DNA from 3 places in the Pantoea eucrina genome. Region 1 is predicted to be linked to each of the others. Evidence: riboswitches for the same ligand, from Rfam matches in the RefSeq annotation. Region 1 holds a riboswitch; each other region holds the start of a gene.
What was found. A riboswitch is a leader RNA that binds a small molecule or an ion and turns the genes downstream of it on or off. The one in region 1 is predicted to bind thiamine pyrophosphate.
Positions count from the first base shown of each region.

Region 2: linked by a shared signal. The riboswitch ahead of thiB (thiamine ABC transporter substrate binding subunit) and the one ahead of thiD (bifunctional hydroxymethylpyrimidine kinase/phosphomethylpyrimidine kinase) in region 1 are both predicted to bind thiamine pyrophosphate.
Region 3: linked by a shared signal. The riboswitch ahead of thiC (phosphomethylpyrimidine synthase ThiC) and the one ahead of thiD (bifunctional hydroxymethylpyrimidine kinase/phosphomethylpyrimidine kinase) in region 1 are both predicted to bind thiamine pyrophosphate.

Region 1 covers NZ_CP083448.1:2,138,542-2,145,291, forward strand. Annotated here, with positions in the region: gene trhP (prephenate-dependent tRNA uridine(34) hydroxylase TrhP) at 1-484, shown strand, start outside; gene yegS (lipid kinase YegS) at 713-1,612, shown strand; gene LAC65_RS10080 (Gfo/Idh/MocA family protein) at 1,686-2,807, opposite strand; tRNA gene LAC65_RS10085 (tRNA-Asn) at 3,072-3,147, shown strand; gene thiD (bifunctional hydroxymethylpyrimidine kinase/phosphomethylpyrimidine kinase) at 3,206-4,006, opposite strand; TPP riboswitch at 4,076-4,172, opposite strand; gene LAC65_RS10095 (hypothetical protein) at 4,363-4,566, shown strand; gene ahpF (alkyl hydroperoxide reductase subunit F) at 4,623-6,191, opposite strand; gene ahpC (alkyl hydroperoxide reductase subunit C) at 6,263-6,750, opposite strand, start outside.
Region 2 covers NZ_CP083448.1:545,080-551,829, reverse strand. Annotated here, with positions in the region: gene leuD (3-isopropylmalate dehydratase small subunit) at 1-491, shown strand, start outside; gene LAC65_RS02495 (MFS transporter) at 527-1,732, opposite strand; gene sgrR (HTH-type transcriptional regulator SgrR) at 1,989-3,650, shown strand; TPP riboswitch at 3,686-3,781, shown strand; gene thiB (thiamine ABC transporter substrate binding subunit) at 3,828-4,814, shown strand; gene thiP (thiamine/thiamine pyrophosphate ABC transporter permease ThiP) at 4,790-6,400, shown strand; gene thiQ (thiamine ABC transporter ATP-binding protein ThiQ) at 6,384-6,750, shown strand, end outside.
Region 3 covers NZ_CP083448.1:174,430-181,179, reverse strand. Annotated here, with positions in the region: gene LAC65_RS00820 (YjaG family protein) at 1-61, opposite strand, end outside; gene nfi (deoxyribonuclease V) at 124-792, opposite strand; gene hemE (uroporphyrinogen decarboxylase) at 795-1,862, opposite strand; gene nudC (NAD(+) diphosphatase) at 1,902-2,675, opposite strand; gene LAC65_RS00800 (Rsd/AlgQ family anti-sigma factor) at 2,762-3,268, shown strand; TPP riboswitch at 3,347-3,447, shown strand; gene thiC (phosphomethylpyrimidine synthase ThiC) at 3,539-5,473, shown strand; gene thiE (thiamine phosphate synthase) at 5,470-6,114, shown strand; gene LAC65_RS00785 (aminotransferase-like domain-containing protein) at 6,277-6,750, opposite strand, start outside.

The DNA.
Region 1 (6,750 bases):
CGCGCGCACCGCACAGGTCTATCGCCGCGCGATTGACGACGCCGCAGCGGGTAAACCTTTTGATACCTCACTGCTCGCCACGCTGGAAGGTCTGGCGCATCGTGGCTATACCGAGGGTTTCCTGCGGCGTCACACCCACGACAGCTACCAGAACTATGAGCAGGGCTTTTCCGTTTCTGAACGTCAGCAGTTTGTGGGCGAATTTACTGGCGAGCGGCGCGGCGACCGGGCGCAGATTGCGGTGAAAAACAAATTCCTGCAGGGCGATGTGGCAGAGATCATGACGCCGCAGGGCAACCTGACCTGCACGCTGGAGGCGATGGAAAACGATCGCGGCGAGGCGGTCACCGTCGCTCCTGGCGACGGTCATCGGGTCTGGATCCCGGTGCCGGCAGAGGTGGATCTCCGCTTTGCGCTGCTGCTGCGCAACCTCACTGAAGGCAATACTACCAGCGATCCGCACGGCAAAAATCGCACAAAATGAAAAAAAGGCGGCGAAGTTAGAACAGGATCACAGACGGTTACAGCGCCGCGCTTTAGAATCCCGCCTGCTGCTAATGAGTAACAATATCCAGCGTGCACGACCAGGAACCACCTCATTTACCCGCCCGGCTCCCCCGCGCGGGTTTTCTTTTTTCAGCGCCTGCCGATAAAGTTCCCGCCGCAGCTATGCTATAACCACATCCCTGTCTCACGTTTCAAGGAACTGAAGATGCACACTACACCGCTCACGCTGCTGATCCTGAATGGAAAAGGCGCCGGCAATGAAGATCTGCGCGCGGCCGTTAATAGGCTGCGCGAAGAGGGCTTTAATCTGGCCGTGCGCGTCACCTGGGAAAAAGGTGATGGCGATCGCTATGTACAGGAAGCGGTTGCTCTGCAGGCGGAAACCGTTGTTGCAGGCGGCGGCGACGGCACCATAAATGAGATTGCCACCGCGCTGGCCGCTATACCCGAGGCCTCACGTCCGGTACTCGGCATTCTGCCGCTCGGCACCGCCAACGATTTTGCCACCAGCGTGGGCATTCCGGCGGAGATGGAGCCGGCGCTGCGCCTTGCCGTGGTGGGCAAAGCCACCGCTATCGATCTGGCGCGGGTGAATGGCGACCGCTATTTTATCAATATGGCGACCGGCGGCTTTGGTACGCGTATTACCACCGAAACGCCGGAGAAACTGAAATCCGCGCTGGGTGGCGTCTCCTACTTTATTCACGGCCTGATGCGCGTGGATGCGCTCAAACCTGACAGCTGTGAAATCAGCGGGCCTGGCTTCAGCTGGCAGGGTGATGCGCTGGTAATCGGTATCGGTAACGGTCGCCAGGCGGGTGGCGGACAGCGCCTCTGCCCCGATGCGCTGATCAACGATGGTCAGCTTAACCTCAGCATCGTTACCGCGCAGGAGCTACTGCCAACGCTGCTGCATTCGCTGACGCGCGATGATGAGAACCCCAATATTGTGTCAGCTCAGCTCAACTCGCTGACTATTCGTTCGCCGCATGAGATGACGTTTAATCTGGACGGTGAGCCGCTGAGCGGCAGCGAGTTTACTATCGACGTGCTGCCAAGCGCGCTCAGCTGTCGCCTGCCGCCCCAGTGCGCGCTGCTGGCCTGACGGCGCAGGCATCGCCGGGTGCGCTTTGATACGCACCCGGTGGTTTGCCCGGCAAACGGCTTAACCTCCCGCGTTACACCTTCATCCAGCGCCGCTCAGCCGCCGAAACTGCGATGGCTTCCAGCACTTTCTGTACCTGTAACCCTTCGGCAAAGTCTGGCCACATGCGATCGCCTGCCGCAATGCCGTTGATCAGATCGCGGATCTCCACGGTTTTCTGATCGTTAAACCCGATACCGTGCCCGGCGGAGACGCAGAAGCTGGCGTAGTCGGGATGCGCCGGTCCGGTGAGCAGTGTTTTAAAGCCCTGCCGTCCGGCTGGTTCGTCGTGGATATAGAGCGCCAGCTCGGCCATACGCTCCTGGGTATAGCGCAGCGTACCCCGGGTGCCGGTGACCACATAGGTCAGCCCCATCTTGCTGCCACAGGCAATACGTGAAGTCTCAATCACGCCGTGCGCGCCATTGCTGAAGCGCAGCAGCGCGCTGGCCTGATCCTCATTCTCTACCGGCAGCAGACGCGCAGGATTTTTAGGGTCGGGGCGCTGCGCGATTACCGTCATCATGTCGCCACTGACCTCCTCAATGTCGCCCACCAGATAGTGCGCCATATTGACGATGTGCGCGGCCAGATCGCCGAGTGCGCCCAGCCCTGCCAGTTTTTTCTGACAGTGCCAGTCCAGCGGCGTCTGCGGGCTGGCGAGGTAATCTTCATTATGCGTGCCGTAAAAGTGCACCACTTCACCAATCTCGCCGCGCGCGATGATCTCCCGCGCCAGCTGGCTGGTCGGATTTTTCATGTAATTAAAACCCACCAGCGTTTTTACACCCGCCCGCTCTGCCGCCTGCACCATCTCCTCTGCATCCGCCACGCTCAGCGACAGCGGCTTTTCCGAGTAGACATGTTTGCCGTGGCGGATCGCCTCCAGCGCCATCTCTTTATGCAGGAAGTTGGGCGCGCAGATATCGACAACGTCGATCTGCGGATCGCTGACCAGCTCGCGCCAGTCGCCGGTGGAGCGGGCGAAGCCAAACGTGGCCGCCTGCTTTGCCGCCAGTGCCGGATCGACTTCAGCCAGCATCTCCCGCACGATCTCACCTTTCAGGGCAAACACCGTGGGCGCCTGCGCATAGGCGATAGCGTGACACCGCCCGATATATCCGCTGCCGATCATTCCGATTCTGACTCTGTTCATGCTGCACCCGTGAAAAGTGGAGGAGGTTTCGCGGAATATATGTTTCATTTTTTAGCGCCACAATGGCGAAATGAAATATCTGTGATCATTGATGTGGAGCACACGACAAAATCAACAAATCCCGCTGTAATTTTGCAGTACTTTGGTGATATTCCTCACATTAAGTCAGGCAGTGGCGGTTTATTCAGCAGTCAGTAAAAATTTTGCAAAAGGGCTTTGACACGCAGCAGGCTGCCCGATATTATGCGCCCCGTTCCACACAATTCCTCTGTAGTTCAGTCGGTAGAACGGCGGACTGTTAATCCGTATGTCACTGGTTCGAGTCCAGTCAGAGGAGCCAGATTCTTAAAAAAAGCAGCCTGTAAGGCTGCTTTTTTTATGCCTGCGTGTTATCCGCCCTACCACCAGTGATGAAAGTGGTGCACCGGCCCGATGCCCTTTCCTGCCTCCAGCGAATCGGCCTGCAGTAGCGCCTGCTGCAGCCAGCCTTTTGCCGCCGTCACCGTATCAGCCCAGCTCTCATGACGCGGCCGCAGCGCTGCCAGCGCCGCCGAGAGGGTACAGCCGGTGCCGTGAGTATGGCGCGTCGCTACGCGCGGGGCCGTAAAGCGGAAACGTCCGCTGCGGGTAATCAGCCAGTCCGGGCTTTCCGCATCCTCCAGATGTCCCCCTTTCATCAGCACCGCGGCACAGCCGAGATCGAGCAGCCCCTCCCCCTGCTGCTGCATGGTGCGCTCATCGCGGGCAGGTGTTGTTTCCAGCAGCGCCGCGGCTTCCGGCAGATTAGGCGTGATCAGCGAAACCTGCGGCAGCAGCCGCTCACGCATCGCCGCCACCGCCTCTGGCGCCAGCAGCGCATCGCCGCTTTTGGCAATCATTACCGTATCCAGCACCACAAACGGCAGCCGCGCACGCGCCAGTTTCTCTGCCACCACCGCCACAATAGCGCTCTCTGCCAGCATGCCGATTTTTGCCGTATCGATACGGATATCGCTCAGCACCGAATCCAGCTGGGCGGCGACAAACGCCGGTGAAATGTAACAGACCGACTGTACGCCACAGGTGTTTTGCGCCACCAGCGCGGTAATAACGCTGGTGCCGTAGGCGCTGAGCGCAGAAAAGGTTTTGAGATCGGCCTGAATGCCCGCGCCGCCGCTGGGATCGGTGCCGGCAATGGTCAGGGCATTTATACGGGGCAAGCCGCGCGGTAAAACAGAGGAAGGGTGGGTCATCATAGCGCTCCTGTCAGGCGTACAGGAAGGCGAATGCGCGCAGGCATCTGACTTCCCTACGCTGGCATTATCCAGATCAGGTAATACGGGTATTTCTCAGCCTTCACAAAGAAGGGCACCCCGAGTCATGGTGTCTGTTACGACACACCGGCAGCTTAGGGGAAGCGATCGCACGAAGCAAGCCGCAGAGAGCAGAAAGCTTGATCTGCGCGGTAGCAGAAGCAGACAGACCGCTGGAGTGACCGGTTTATTGATACAGCGCAAGCCGCGACAACGCGGCAGCATGCTTAATCTGCTGCCGGATCACCCTGCCGGATATCACCATGCTTAACCTGCTGCGCCATCTTATTCCGCACGCTCACCGCTGGCATCAGATTACCATCAGCCGCCACGGCGTCTTGAATCCTGCCGGACGTTACTGTCAGGCTACCTTTATCACCGCGCGCTGTCGCAGCTGTGGTGTGCAGCTGCATAAGCTCTACTACCGCGACCTCAGCGATAGCGAAGCGCGCCGCTGGCTCGGCTGATTTAGCGCAAAAAAAGCCCCGCAGCAAGGTGCGGGGCGCGGGCCGGACAGCGAGATTTACTGTGCTGGCTGGGTGCGGATCAGATAATCAAAGGCGCTGAGTGACGCTTTAGCGCCCTCGCCGCTGGCGATGATAATCTGCTTATACGGCACCGTGGTGCAGTCGCCGGCGGCAAATACGCCTTTCAGGCTGGTTTCGCACTTCGCATCGATAATCACTTCACCCATGCGGTTGCGCTCTACTGCGCCTTCAAGGAAGCCGGTATTAGGCAGCAGACCAATCTGAACAAAGATGCCGCTCAGCGCCAGCTCGTGCGTGGTCTGGGTGGTGCGATCCAGATACGCCAGCCCGGTGACTTTGCTGCCGTCGCCTTTAACTTCGGTGGTCTGGGCGTTAAGGATCACGTCGACGTTTTTCAGGCTGCGCAGTTTATCCTGCAGCACTTTGTCAGCGCGCATTTCGCCGGCAAACTCCAGCAGCGTAACGTGCTCAACAATACCGGCCAGATCGATGGCCGCTTCCACGCCGGAGTTACCGCCGCCGATAACCGCGGTACGCTTGCCTTTAAACAGCGGGCCGTCGCAGTGCGGGCAATAGGTCACGCCTTTGGTGCGATACTGATCTTCGCCCGGTACGCCCATGTTGCGCCAGCGCGCGCCGGTGGCGATGATGATGCTGCGTGATTTCAGCACCGCGCCGGAAGCGGTTTCAATGGCGTGCAATCCCCCTTCCTGCGCGGCGGGAATCAGTTTAATCGCGCTCTGTGTGTCAATCACATCTACCGCGTAATCATCGACGTGCGCGCGCAGTGAACCCGCCAGCTTCGCCCCTTCTGTTTTTGATACAGAGATGTAGTTTTCAATATCTACCGTATCCAGTACCTGACCACCAAAACGCTCGCCCATCAGGCCGGTGCGAATACCTTTACGCGCGGAGTAGATAGCCGCTGCGGCGCCTGCCGGACCGCTGCCGATAATCAGGACTTCATAAGCATCACGCTTATTCAGCTCTTCTGCCGCACGCTTGTCAGCGTTGGTATCAACTTTTCCGACGATTTCGGCCAGGCTCATGCGGCCCTGTCCAAACTCTTTGCCGTTCAGATAGACGGCCGGCACGCCCATGACGTTGCGCTCGGTAATTTCATTCTGGAACACGCCACCATCAATGGCGGTGTGGCTGATACGCGGATTCAGTACCGCCATCAGGTTCAGCGCCTGCACCACATCCGGGCAGTTATGGCAGGAGAGCGAGTAGTAGGTTTCAAAGTGCAGATCGGTATCAAGTGACATCACCTGATCCAGCAGACTCTGCGCCTCTTTAGAGGGGTGTCCACCGGTCTGGAGTAGCGCCAGCACCAGTGACGTAAATTCATGACCCATCGGCGAGCCGGCAAAGCGCGGACCGCTCTGGCTGCCTGGGTTGGTGATCAGAAACGACGGTTTGCGTACCGGACGATCGTTCTCTTCACGGAAGCTGACTTTGTCAGAGAGCGCGGCAATATCTGCTAACAGCGTACGGATCTCAGCAGATTTGGTGCCCTCATCCAGGGTAGCAATCAACTCAACCGGTTTCGTTAGTTTCTCAAGGTAAGCCTTAAGCTGGGTTTTTAAATTGGTGTCGAGCATAGTGAGTTCCTGTGAAGAAAATCGGGTGCCGCAGCACCCGATAAAAAAGAGACCGAATGGCGTCAGGTAACTTAGATTTTACCGACCAGGTCCAGTGACGGAGCCAGCGTGGCGTCGCCCTCTTTCCATTTAGCCGGGCAAACTTCGCCTGGGTGAGAAGCCACGTACTGTGCAGCTTTCACTTTGCGCAGCAGGTCAGAGGCATCGCGGCCAATACCTTCAGCAGTGATTTCGATCGCCTGGATGATGCCTTCCGGGTCAACGATGAACGTACCGCGATCGGCCAGACCTTCTGCCTCACGCATAATTTCAAAGTTGCGGGTCAGCGCGCCGGTTGGATCGCCGATCATGGCATACTGAATCTTACCGATGGTCTCGGAAGAACCGTGCCAGGCTTTGTGGGTAAAGTGCGTGTCAGTAGAAACGGAGTAGATATCTACGCCCAGTTTCTGGAACTCTTCGTAGTGGTCTGCAACGTCACCCAGTTCGGTCGGGCATACGAAGGTGAAGTCAGCCGGGTAGAAGAAGAAAACACTCCATTTACCTTCAACGTCTTTCT
Region 2 (6,750 bases), 1.6 Mb from region 1:
TCGGTGCCCACCTGTTTCACGACTGGCGTTTTGACGATGATGCCGGCACACAGCCTACCGCCAGCTTTGTGCTTAACAAGCCTGAGTTTGCCGGTGCCAGCATTCTGCTGGCGCGCGAGAACTTCGGCTGCGGCTCCTCCCGTGAGCACGCCCCCTGGGCGCTGACCGACTTCGGTTTCCATGTCGTCATTGCGCCAAGCTTTGCCGATATCTTTTACGGCAACAGCTTTAACAATCAGCTGCTGCCGGTGCGACTGAGCGAAGAGGATGTTGACGCACTGTTCCGGCTGGTTGACGCCAGTCCGGACATGCGCTTTACGGTGGATCTGGAAGCACAGACGGTCACGGCAGGCGATAAGATCTATACGTTTGAGATCGACAGCTTCCGCCGCCACTGTATGATTAACGGTCTGGACAGTATCGGCCTGACGCTGCAGCATGAAGAGTCGATCGCGCGCTACGAGCAGCAGCAGCCCGCTTTCCTGCGATAATGATTAAACGCCGCTGCGTCAGGTAGCGGCACGCTTTACGCGCCGGCGATCTCCGTCGCCGGCTTCACATCGCGCACGCGCGCGACCAGCAGCAGCGCCAGCACGGACATGCCCAGCGCCACCTGATAAACCGATTCATGCCCGAAGCGCTCGCTCAGGATCCCCTGCAGCAGCCCGGCCACGATCAGCCCGGTGGAGATGGAGGTGGTAAACAGCGTTGTTGCCGCGCCCGCCCGGCCGGGCATCAGATCCTGAAACCAGAGCATGCCAATACCGGCGATAATGCCGATAAAAGCGGCGTTAAACAGCTGCAGCAGCATCAGCGCAGTTTTTGAGGTAAACAGCACCAGCCCGAGATAAAAGAGAATTGCTGCCACGCCCGCCACCAGCATCAGCGCACGCTTGCCGACGCGCTTCGCGTAAAAGCCCGCCAGCAGCATAATCGGGATCTCCAGGCCGGCGGCCGTTCCCATCAGCAGGCCCGCCAGCTTTTCCGGCAGCCCCAGCGTGTTGCTCATGTAGAGCGGCATATCAATAAAGTACATGGTGTTGCACGCCCACATGATTACTGAGGCGATAAACAGCAGCATCACCTGCGCATCTTTCCACGGGCTGACCTGCAGCAGCAGCTGCTCCGGCGTCGCCACCACGCGCGGTACCGACGGCAGGCCGCGCCAGATCAGCAACATACTCAGTAAAAACATGCCCGCCACCACGGCAAACAGCGTGACGAAACCGAAATTGAGCGCCAGCGCAAATGAGAGCGGCGGACCGATGACCCACGCCAGCGACAGCTGCGCCCGCATCACCGAACTGAACATCACCACTTCACGCGCTGATGCGTCCGCGTACTCCCGCGCCAGCGCAAATATCTGCGGCATTGAGACGCTGGCCAGCGCGGAGAGCAGCACGCCCAGGCTTATCAGCGTGGCGTAGTGACGGTTAAACGCAAACAGCAGCGCGTTCAGAATGGCCATCAGGCAGCAAAAGAGGATCAGGTGGCGCCGGTCGCCGCGCGTGTCGGAGCGCTTTGCTACCAGCATACTGATCACAATGCCGCCGAGTGCGTTAATGGTGAAAAAGAGCCCGACCCAGAAGGGGCGTACCTGCACCTCGCGGGTCAGAAACAGGCTGAGGGTCGGTGCCTGCAGCGCACCCGCAACGCCCGCCATAAAAGTGACAACCATAAAAGCGAGATAGACCGGATCGGGGCGGCGCTGCCGCGTTAACAGCGACTTCATGCAGAAATCCCTTTGGAAAAAACAGAAAAGAGTAGCGAAAGAGCGTAGACGATTTCACACCGCTATGAAAAAAGCCAGCAGAGAAAAATCTGCTGGCGGTGTAATTGCACCCTACTCAGAAAAATGTGCCACACGGGCGACACAGCTGGTTGAGCGCCACCCGGATCGGGTGCCTCCCGCTCTTCCATTGAGTGGCAGTATGCCTCTATTATAGGGCAATAAATACTGAGCGAAATCGCCACGGAGTTCCCCTTTTATGTCTTCGGCCCGTCTGCAGCAGCAATTTATTCGTCTCTGGCAGCAGTGTGAAGGTCAGGATCGGGCGACAACGCTTGATGCACTGGCCAGCAGTCTGCACTGTTCGCGGCGCCATATGCGCAACCTGCTTCAGGCGATGCAGCGTGAAGGCTGGCTGACCTGGCAGGCTGAGGCGGGACGCGGAAAGCGTTCGCAGCTGCGCTTCCGCTGTACCGGTCTGGCGCTGCAGCAGCAGCGTGCAGAAGCGCTGCTGGAGCAGGACGGTATTGACCAGCTGGTTCAGCTGGTTGGCGACAAAGCGCAGGTGCGGCAGATGATTGCCGCCCACCTGGGCCGCAGCGTGCGTCAGGGAAAACATATTCTGCGCGTGCTTTACTACCGTCCGCTGCAGAACCTGCTGCCCGCCTCGCCGCTGCGCCGCTCGGAAACGCATCTGGCCCGCCAGATCTTCAGCGGCCTGACGCGCATAAATGAGGAAAACGGGGAAATTGAACCCGATATTGCTCATCACTGGCAGCAACTCTCCGCGCAGCAGTGGCGCTTTTATCTGCGTCCGGCCATCCGCTTTCATCACGGGCGCGAGCTGGAGATGGCAGATATTCTTGATTCGCTGCAGCGCAGCGCCGCTCTGCCGCTGTTTGCGCATATCTCGCAGCTGCACTCGCCGGCGCCCTGGACGCTGGATATCACTCTGACCCAGCCTGACAGCTGGCTGCCATGGCTGCTGGGCAGCGTCAGCGCCATGATCCTGCCGCGCGAATGGCCGTCCCTGCCCGACTTTGCCCGTCAGCCTGCCGGCTGCGGCCCTTACAGCGTGGTACGCAATCAGCAGACGCAGCTGAAAATTGCCGCGTTTGATGACTACTTTGGTTACCGGGCGCTGATTGACGAAGTCTCAATCTGGGTGCTGCCGGAAGTCAGTGACGAGCTGGTCTACTCTGGCGTAAAACTGCAGGGCAGCGAGGCGGATGAGATAGCGGAAGAGAGCCGTCTGGAGGAGGGCTGCTACTTCCTGCTGTTTGACCAGCGCTCCGCCTGGGGACGCCATGCCCGGTTCCGCCGCTGGGTCAGCGATCTGCTTAATCCGATTACCCTGCTGCATCATGCCGATCCCGGCTATCAGCGTTACTGGTTTCCTGCCTGGGGCCTGCTGCCGCGCTGGCACCATCGCCGCGATCTGCGGGCGGCGGACAAGCCGGAAGGTCTGACCCGGCTGACGTTAAGCTGGTACAGCGACCACGTCGAGCATGAAGGCATCGCCAGCGCGCTGCGTCCCCTGCTGGCGCAGCAGGGGGTGGAACTGATCACCCGGGTGGTGAGCTACGAAGCGTGGTTTGCCGGCGCCGGAGAGAGCGATATCTGGCTCGGCAGCGTTAACTTCACCCTGCCGCTGGAGTATGCGCTGTTTGCGCAGCTCTATGAGCTGCCGCTGATGCAGCACTGCATTCCGCTGGCGTGGCATGAGGATGCTGCGCGCTGGCGTGAGAAACGCCTGCCGCTGGCTGAGTGGGCGCGCCAGCTGGTAGATCAGGACTGGCTGCATCCGCTGTTTCACCACTGGCTGCTGCTGGAAGGCCAGCGCAGCATGCGCGGCGTACGGCTGAATACGCTGGGCTGGTTCGATTTTAAATCTGCCTGGTTTGCGCCGCCGGCGTTATGACGCTTTCACGCCGTGGCGGAAATGTCTACACTAAGCCGTTCTCAACGGGGTGTCTGCGTCGTCAGGCTGAGAGAAACCCGTCGAACCTGATCCGGTTAATACCGGCGTAGGGATTTGAGATGTGCCAGCCTCAGATCCTTTGCGACTCACTCATATCCTCTCCTTAAGGAGCGCAAAGTGTTAAAGAACGTTCTGCCTGTCCTGCTGCTGTTGTCCGCACCGGTATTCGCCGCCAGACCGCTACTGACCGTCTATACCTATGATTCGTTCGCTGCTGAATGGGGCCCTGGGCCGGCGGTAAAGAAAGCGTTTGAAGCGGAGTGCGGCTGCGAGCTGCGCTACGTGGCGCTGGAGGATGGCGTCTCGCTGCTCAACCGTCTGCGCATGGAAGGGAAAAACAGTAAAGCGGACGTTGTGCTGGGACTGGATAACAACCTCCTGCAGGCGGCGGAGAAAACCGGCCTGTTTGCTAAAAGTCAGGTCGATACCGCGGCGCTGCAGCTGCCTGAGCGCTGGCAGAACGACACCTTTGTTCCTTTCGATTACGGCTACTTCGCCTTTGTGTATGACAAAAACCGCCTGAAGAATCCGCCCGCAAGCCTGCAGGAGCTGGTTGAAAGCCCGGAGAAATGGCGCGTTATCTATGAAGATCCGCGTACCAGTACGCCAGGCCTCGGCCTGCTGCTCTGGATGCAAAAAGTGTTTGGCGATCGCAGCGACGCGGCGTGGCAGAAGCTGGCGGCGAAAACCGTTACCGTCACTAAAGGATGGAGTGAAGCGTACGGCCTGTTTCTCAAGGGCGAAGGCGATCTGGTGCTGAGCTATACCACGTCGCCCGCTTACCACATTATTGAAGAGAAGAAAGAGAACTACGCTGCTGCCACCTTCAGTGAGGGGCACTACCTGCAGGTCGAAGTCGCCGCCCGGCTGGCCGGCAGTAAACAGCCAGCGCTGGCACAGCGTTTTATGCAGTTTATCGTCAGCCCCGCTTTCCAGCAGACGATCCCCACCGGCAACTGGATGTACCCGGTGATCAAAAGCGATTTGCCGGCTGGCTATCGGGCGCTGAACGTGCCGCAAAAAGCGCTGCAGTTTTCACCGGCAGAAGTGGCTGACCAGCGCGCCGCGTGGATCAGCGCCTGGCAGCGGGCTGTCAGCCGCTGATGCCCGGCTGGCTGATACCCGGCGCGCTGAGCGCGCTGCTGCTGTGCGCCGTGGCGCTGCTCGCTCTGGGGGCGCTGCTGACGGCGGCCCCGCTGCCGGACATGCGCAGCCTGCTCAGTGACAGCTATCTGCACCACGTGCTGGCGTTCTCATTTGAGCAGGCGCTGCTCTCGGCACTCTGCTCCGTGCTGCCGGCCGTGCTGCTGGCGCGCGCGCTCTATCGCCGCTGCTTTCCTGGCCGCGCGCTGCTGCTGCGTTTATGTGCGATGACGCTGGTGCTGCCGGTGCTGGTGGCGGTATTTGGCCTGCTGAGCGTCTACGGCCGCAGCGGCTGGCTGGCACAGCTCTGCACGCTGCTGGGTATTCCCTACCACTTCTCTCCCTATGGCCTGCAGGGTATTTTGCTGGCGCACGTCTTTTTTAACCTGCCGCTGGCCACGCGCATGCTGCTGCAGGCGCTGGAGAGCATTCCGCCGGAGCAGCGTCAGCTGGCGGCTCAGCTTGGGCTGCGCGGCTGGAATCTGTTCCGGCTGCTGGAGTGGCCCTGGCTGCGTCGCCAGATCCTGCCGACCGCGGCGCTGATCTTTATGCTCTGCTTTGCCAGCTTCGCCACGGTGCTGGCGCTGGGCGGCGGGCCACAAGCGACCACGCTGGAGCTGGCGATCTACCAGGCGCTGAGCTTTGATTACGATCCCGGCCGCGCCGCGCTGCTGGCACTGCTGCAGCTCAGCTGTTGTCTGCTGCTGGTGCTGCTCAGTCAGCGCTTCAGTAAAGCGATCCCTGCCGGCAGTCAGACGCTGCAGGGCTGGCGCGATCCGCAGGATAGCGGGTTTGCACGCGTCAGCGACACGCTGCTGATTGCTCTCGCGCTGCTGCTGCTGCTGCCTCCGCTGGCAGCGGTGGTGGTCGATGGCGTGCGCGGCGGTGTGGCCGGCGCACTGCAGCAGCCGGCGCTCTGGCAGGCCACGCTGACCTCGCTGCGCATCGCCCTTGGCGCGGGCGCACTCTGTGTGATCCTGACAATGATGCTGCTGTGGAGCAGCCGCGAGCTGCGTCAGCGCCAGCATCGGGCGAGCGCACAGGCGCTGGAGCTGAGCGGCATGCTGATTCTGGCGATGCCGGGCATCGTGCTGGCCAGCGGCTTTTTCCTGCTGTTTACCGCTACCTCCGGGCTGCCGGCGCGTGCCGACGGGCTGGTGATCTTTACCAATGCGCTGATCGCCATTCCCTACGCCATGAAAGTGCTGGAAAACCCGATGCGCGATATCGCCGCACGCTATGCGCCGCTCTGCGCCTCGCTCGGTCTCTCCGGCCTCAATCGCCTGAAGCTGATTGAGCTGCGGCTGCTGAAGCGTCCGCTGGCGCAGGCGCTCGCCTTTGCCTGCGTACTCTCGATTGGCGACTTTGGCGCAGTGGCGCTATTTGGCAACGCCGATTTCCGCACCCTGCCCTGGTATCTTTATCAGCAGATCGGCGCCTATCGCGGTGCCGACGGTGCCGCGACCGCCCTGCTGCTGCTGCTGCTCTGCCTGTTACTTTTTACTCTGATGGAAAAACTGCCGGGACGCCATGCTGACACTCACTGATCTTACTTACCTTTATCAGCATCTGCCGATGCGTTTCAGCTTCAGCGCTCAGGCGGGTGAACGGCTGGCGATACTTGGCCCGAGCGGCGCCGGTAAAAGCACGCTGCTGAGCCTGATCGGCGGCTTTCTGCCGGTCAGCCACGGCACGCTGCTGATTAATGGCCGCGATCACACCCGCAGCGTACCGGCGTTGCGTCCGGTCTCGATGCTGTTTCAGGAGAACAATCTCTTTCCGCACCTTTCGGTACAGCAGAATCTGGCCCTGGGTCTGCATCCGGGCCTGAAGCTCACGCGCGACCAGCAGCAGCAGCTGAGGGAGATTGCACACCAGACCGGACTGCATGATTTAC
Region 3 (6,750 bases), 1.4 Mb from region 1:
AGGTCATATGCTGCCAGCTTTCCAGCTTCGCCAGACGCAAATGCACGGGGTTCTGTAACATCAAACTTACTCTCAATAGATTAGCTGGCGGCAGTGTACCGCAAAAGGCGCAGACAAACAGCGTCAGCGCGCATTTTGCCACTTCACAAATGCAGGCCGCCCTGAGGCGACCGCATCTGCCCAGCGCGTAGGCTCCGGCAAACGGTAGCCGCCCATGCAGGCTTCAACCCAGTGCAGCGCGCTGTCCAGGCTGACACGGTGTCCGGTAGAGATAAACAGCGGGTTACAGCGCGCTTTGCTGCGCCACACCCAGGCAAGCTGCTCACCTTTATCCATCAGCGGCTGCCGGCTACCGGGTGCGGCGTCCAGATCGGCAAAGCGTCCACACAGCCGCTTTTTGGCTACGCCGATAGTGGGAATATCCACCATTGAGCCAAAATGTGCCGCCACGCCGAGGCGCCGGGGATGCGAGATGCCGTGCCCGTCCACAAACAGCAGGTCGGGCTGTTGCGTCAGCTGCTGCCAGGCCGCCTGCAGCGCAGGCATCTCCCGAAACGAGAGAAAGCCCGGAATATAGGGCATGGTGGTAGGAATGCGCGCAATGCGATGCTCCACCAGCGTAAGTGAGGGATATTCCAGAATGACGATCGCGGCGCGCGTCACCTCGCCTCCCTGCTCAAATCCGACATCAGCGCCGCCGATAAAGCGCGGCGGCAGAACGTCGAAATCGTCCTGCCGCACAACGTTAGCAGCCAGCGCCAGCTGTTCCTGACGTAATGCGGCTAAATCCATGCTTATTCCTGATGATATTGTCGCGAAAGACGATGCACCGCTTCAACGAACACACCTGCATGTTCCGGCGGCACATCCTGATGGATACCGTGCCCGAGGTTAAATACGTGTCCTTCACCCTGGCCAAATCCGGCAAGAATGCTGGCCACCTCCTCTTCAATACGGGCAGGCGGCGCATAAAGCATAGACGGGTCCATGTTACCCTGCAGCGCAACCTGATGACCCACGCGGCGACGCGCTTCGGCCATATCCATGGTCCAGTCAAGCCCCAGCGCATCACAGCCGGTGGCAGCCATCGCCTCCAGCCACTGTCCGCCGCCTTTGGTAAAGAGCGTGACCGGGACGCGACGGCCTTCGTTCTCACGCACCAGACCGTCCACAATTTTATGCATGTAATTCAGCGAAAAATCGCGGTAGTCGCGTCCGGTCAGCACGCCACCCCAGGTATCGAAGATCATGACCGACTGCGCACCCGCTTTGATCTGCGCATTAAGGTAGAGGATCACGCTGTCTGCCAGCTTATCCAGCAGCGTGTGCAGCGTGTGCGGTTCGGCATACATCATCTTTTTGATTTTGGTAAATGCCTTGCTGCTGCCGCCCTCAACCATATAGGTGGCCAGCGTCCACGGGCTGCCGGAAAAGCCAATCAGCGGGACGGCCCCCCTGAGATTGCGGCGGATGGTCCGTACCGCATTCATCACATAACCCAGCTCCTGCTCCGGATCGGGCACCGGCAGGTTATCAACATCGGCACGACAGGTAATCGGACGGGAGAAGCGCGGACCTTCGCCGGTTTCAAAATAGAGTCCCAGCCCCATTGCATCCGGGATGGTTAAAATATCGCTGAAGAGGATCGCTGCATCCAGCGGATAGCGGCGCAGCGGCTGCAGCGTCACTTCACACGCCAGCTCAGCATTTTTACACAGCGACATAAAATCACCGGCTTCAGCGCGCGTGGCTTTGTATTCCGGTAAATAGCGTCCGGCCTGACGCATCATCCAGACCGGGGTAACATCTACAGGCTGGCGCAGCAGGGCGCGCAGATAACGGTCGTTCTTCAGTTCACTCATAATGGGCTCTCTCATGCTAAGGGCGTCAGTGTAGCATTTTCATGCCACGCTGGCGCGACACAGCGCCACGGTGTCCTCAATCAGGCGCCGGGCCACGGTGCCTGGCGGCGGCAGCTGGGGCAGCGCATCAAAGCGATACCAGCCCGCATCCAGCAGCTCTTTTCCATCGTGCTGCAGCTCGCCATCCTCATACTCAGCCATAAATGCCGTCATCAGCGAATGGGGAAATGGCCACGGCTGCGAGGTCACGTAGCGCACGTTTTTTACCCGTACGTTACTCTCCTCCATGACCTCACGCGCCACTGCCTGCTCCAGCGTTTCGCCTACTTCAACGAAGCCGGCCAGCACCGTATAGATGCTGTTGCGATGGCGGGCGTGATTGGCCAGCAGGATCTCGTCGCCGCGGCGAATCGCCACAATGATGCAGGGCGCAATCTGCGGATAGTAACGTTCGCGGCAGTGGGTACAGAGGCAGGCAAACTCACGCGGGCTGATGCGCATTTCATGGCCGCAGTAGCCGCACCAGCGGTGGGAACGGTAAAATTCAGCCAGCTGCACCCCCCGGCCGGCGAGCTGAAACAGTCCGGTATCCTGATCGATAACCTGCCGGACCGAGCCCATATTTTCCGGACGCGACGCCTGGATCAGCCAGACGTTTTCGCCCAGCCACTCACCGATAAGTATGCCGTGCTGGCCTGCAAGACCAAAATCTGCCGCTAAGCCGTGCGGCAGCTCACCCTGCGGCAACCAAAGTTTCTGTTCAGAGCTGACAATCCACCAGCCAGCGTCTACGCTTGAGATCTCACGTTGCATCTTATTCGTTGTCCTTAGCGTCGCACGGCACGCTGAAAGTCTGATGTTAAGTGTAATGAACAACTATAACTCACCGGGAGCCTCATATGCTTACCCAGTTAGATAATCTGACCAGGCGTGTCGGTGGCGGTAATGAATTAGTCGACACGTGGTTACGTGCGCGTCGAAATCTGCTTGTCACTTACTATGAATTGATTGGCATCAAGCCGAATAAAGAAGCGCTGGCGGCACTGAACGAGCAGGCACTGGATGATTTCTGCCATACGCTGGTGGACTATCTCTCAACCGGCCACTTCAGTATGTATGAGCGCATTATCAAAGATCTGCAGGGCGACAGTCCGCTGGTTGCTGCTGCGCATCTCTATCCGGCGCTTGAAAGCAATACCGATCGCATCATGCAGCTCTATGACAGCCATCTGCAGCAGGCGATCACGGATGAAAACTGCGTTGAATTCCAGCAGGCGCTTTCTGAAGTAGGCGAAACGCTGGCGTCGCGCTTCTCGCTAGAAGATAAACTGATTCAGATGGCGTGGGATAACCAGCTGGTTTCTCCGCCGGTAGCAAACGACAGCGTTATCGCGCGTCCGGCCTGATCCTGCTGCAGTTGTAAAATCCTTGTTATTCCGTAAAAGCCCACTTATGCTGACCGGGCTTTTATTGTTTTAAACAGAAACACCTTGTCGGAGTGCCCCCCGGGGCTGAGACCGTTAATTCGGGATCCGCGGAACCTGATCAGGTTAGTACCTGCGAAGGGAACAAGAGTAGCTATTATCAGCGCGCGATTGGATTTTACCTGTCTGCAGGCGCTGTTACTCCTTCCGGACTCCGGACAAGCAACTTCCACTGACTTCAGGAATTTTGCTATGTCTGCTGCTAAACCTTCTCGTCGTGAACAGCGCGCGCAAGCGCAGGATTTTATCAACTCGCTGCAGGGCACTGCCTTTCCCAACTCACAGCGTATCTGGATCGCCGGCAGCCGCGCCGACATTCGCGTGCCGATGCGTGAAATCCAGCTCAGCCCCACCCATACCGGCGGCACCAAAGCGGACCCGCAGTACGAAATCAATGAGCCGGTTCCGGTCTATGACACCGCTGGCGCCTATGGCGATCCGCAGGCCACTATCGATGTGCATCAGGGACTGGCAAAGCTGCGCGCCGCGTGGATAGACGAGCGTGATGACAGTGAACCGGTTACGCAGCGCAGTTCCGCTTATACACAGCAGCGTCTGGCCGATGAGGGACTGGACCACCTGCGCTTTGAATCGCTACCTTCTCCGCGCCGGGCAAAACCTGGCCGCTGCGTCACGCAGCTGTACTACGCCCGTCAGGGCATAGTGACGCCGGAGATGGAGTTTATTGCGATACGTGAAAATATGGGGCGCGAACGCATTCGTAGCGAAGTTCTGCTGCAGCAGCATCCGGGCGAAGCCTTTGGCGCGCACCTGCCGGCGAATATCACCGCAGAATTTGTGCGCGATGAAGTCGCCAGCGGGCGCGCCATTATTCCGTCAAATATCAACCACCCCGAATCGGAACCGATGATTATTGGCCGTAATTTTCTGGTGAAAATCAACGCCAATATCGGCAACTCTGCGGTCAGCTCCTCGATTGAAGAGGAGGTGGAAAAGCTGGTGTGGTCCACGCGCTGGGGTGCCGATACCGTGATGGACCTCTCCACCGGCCGCTACATTCATGAAACGCGCGAGTGGATCCTGCGCAACAGCCCGGTTCCCATTGGCACCGTCCCGATCTATCAGGCCCTGGAAAAGGTGAATGGCATCGCTGAAAACCTTAACTGGGAAATTTTCCGCGATACCCTGCTGGAGCAGGCGGAGCAAGGCGTCGACTACTTCACTATTCATGCCGGCGTGCTGCTGCGCTATGTGCCGATGACGGCCAGACGTCTGACCGGTATCGTGTCGCGCGGCGGCTCAATCATGGCGAAATGGTGTCTGTCACATCATCAGGAGAGTTTTCTCTATCAGCATTTCCGCGATATCTGTGAAATCTGCGCCGCTTATGACGTGGCCCTCTCGCTGGGCGATGGCCTGCGCCCGGGATCGATTCAGGATGCCAACGATGAGGCGCAGTTTGCAGAACTCAGAACGTTAGGCGAGCTGACCAAAATCGCCTGGGAGTATGACGTGCAGGTGATGATTGAAGGTCCGGGCCATATCCCGATGCAGATGATCCGGCGCAACATGACCGAGCAGCTCGACCACTGCCATGAAGCGCCCTTTTATACGCTTGGCCCGCTGACCACCGATATCGCACCGGGCTATGACCACTTCACCTCCGGTATTGGCGCGGCGATGATTGGCTGGTTTGGCTGCGCCATGCTCTGCTATGTAACGCCTAAAGAGCACCTCGGGCTGCCCAATAAAGAGGATGTCAAGCAGGGGCTTATTACCTACAAGATCGCCGCGCACGCCGCCGATCTGGCCAAAGGGCATCCGGGGGCGCAGATCCGCGATAACGCTATGTCCAAAGCGCGCTTTGAATTCCGCTGGGAAGATCAGTTTAACCTCGCGCTGGATCCGCATACTGCCCGCGCCTACCACGATGAGACGCTGCCGCAGGAATCGGGCAAAGTCGCGCACTTCTGTTCTATGTGCGGGCCGAAGTTCTGCTCAATGAAAATTACCCAGGAAGTGCGGGAGTTTGCGGCGCGCCAGCAGGCTGAGGCACAGCCGGTTGAAGTGGCTGAAGCGGGAATGGCAGAGATGTCTGAGACATTCCGCCGCCGCGGAGGTGAACTCTATCATCCTGCTGATGCGATCGGTAAGGAGAAAGCATGACAACCGCGTTTGCTGCTACTGCCCCGCAGCTGGGACTCTATCCGGTGGTTGACAGCGTCAGCTGGATCGAACGCCTGCTGGCCGCCGGGGTACGCACGATCCAGCTGCGCATCAAAGATCTGCCGGATCGGGATGCAGAAGACGCGGTGCGTGAAGCGATTGCGCTGGGCCGGCATTATCACGCACGGCTGTTCATTAATGATTACTGGCGTCTGGCCATTGCGCATCAGGCATATGGCGTACACCTGGGTCAGGAGGATCTGGAGGTAGCGGATCTGCAGGCGATTCAGCAGGCGGGCCTGCGGCTGGGCATCTCAACGCATGATGACGCAGAGCGGGAGCGCGCGGTGGCACTGCGCCCCTCCTATATCGCACTGGGGCACATCTTCCCCACGCAAACCAAGCAGATGCCGTCTGCGCCGCAGGGAGTGGTCCGGCTGCAGCAACACCTGCCGCATTTGCAGGGTATTCCTGCGGTCGCTATCGGCGGCATTTCACTGGCGCGCGTGCCTGAGGTGCTGGCGACCGGTGTCGGCAGCGTGGCAGTTGTCAGCGCCATCACGCAGGCGGCTGACTGGCGTGCGGCCACCGCTGACCTGCTGCGGCTGGTGGGAAGCGGAACGCCGATCGCGCAGGCCTGAAAATTGATGTAACCCGCGCAGAAATGGCGCAAGCCGGCACGCAGGGATAGTCAGCAGGCCTCGTCTGCGCGTCTGAAACCGTTACAGTACGTCTTGCCCGCTGTGGTTTGCAGCGGGCCAGGGCTGGTTCCCCTTCTCTCCCTCCAGCCCTGCCTTTCCGGTTTACTCCGCCAGCAGCTGCTCCGCCTGATGCCTGTCGCTGCTGCACGCCTGCATGGCGCGCTCCACCGCCGTTCCCAGCCGCGCCAGCGCCTGCTCCGTCTGTTCATTCATGGGCAAGCCGTAATTGAGTCGCAGACAGTTCCGGTATTTACCCGCAGCGGAAAACAGAGAACCCACGGCGACCTGCAGGCAGGCCTCGCGCAGCTCGGCATTAAGCCGCACCGCATCAAACGCCTCCGGCAGCTCAATCCACATCAGAAACCCACCCTGCGGGCGCGATACGCAGATGCCGCAGGGAAAGTAGTGCCGCACCCAGCAGCTGAATGTTTCATAGTTGCGCTGATACACCTGGCGCATACGGCGCAGATGCGGGAGATAGTGGCCCTGGCGAATAAACTCCGCCACGGTGTGCTGCGGCAGCGTGGCCGTGGATCCGGTGCCGATATATTTCATATGCAGCACCCTGTCGCGATA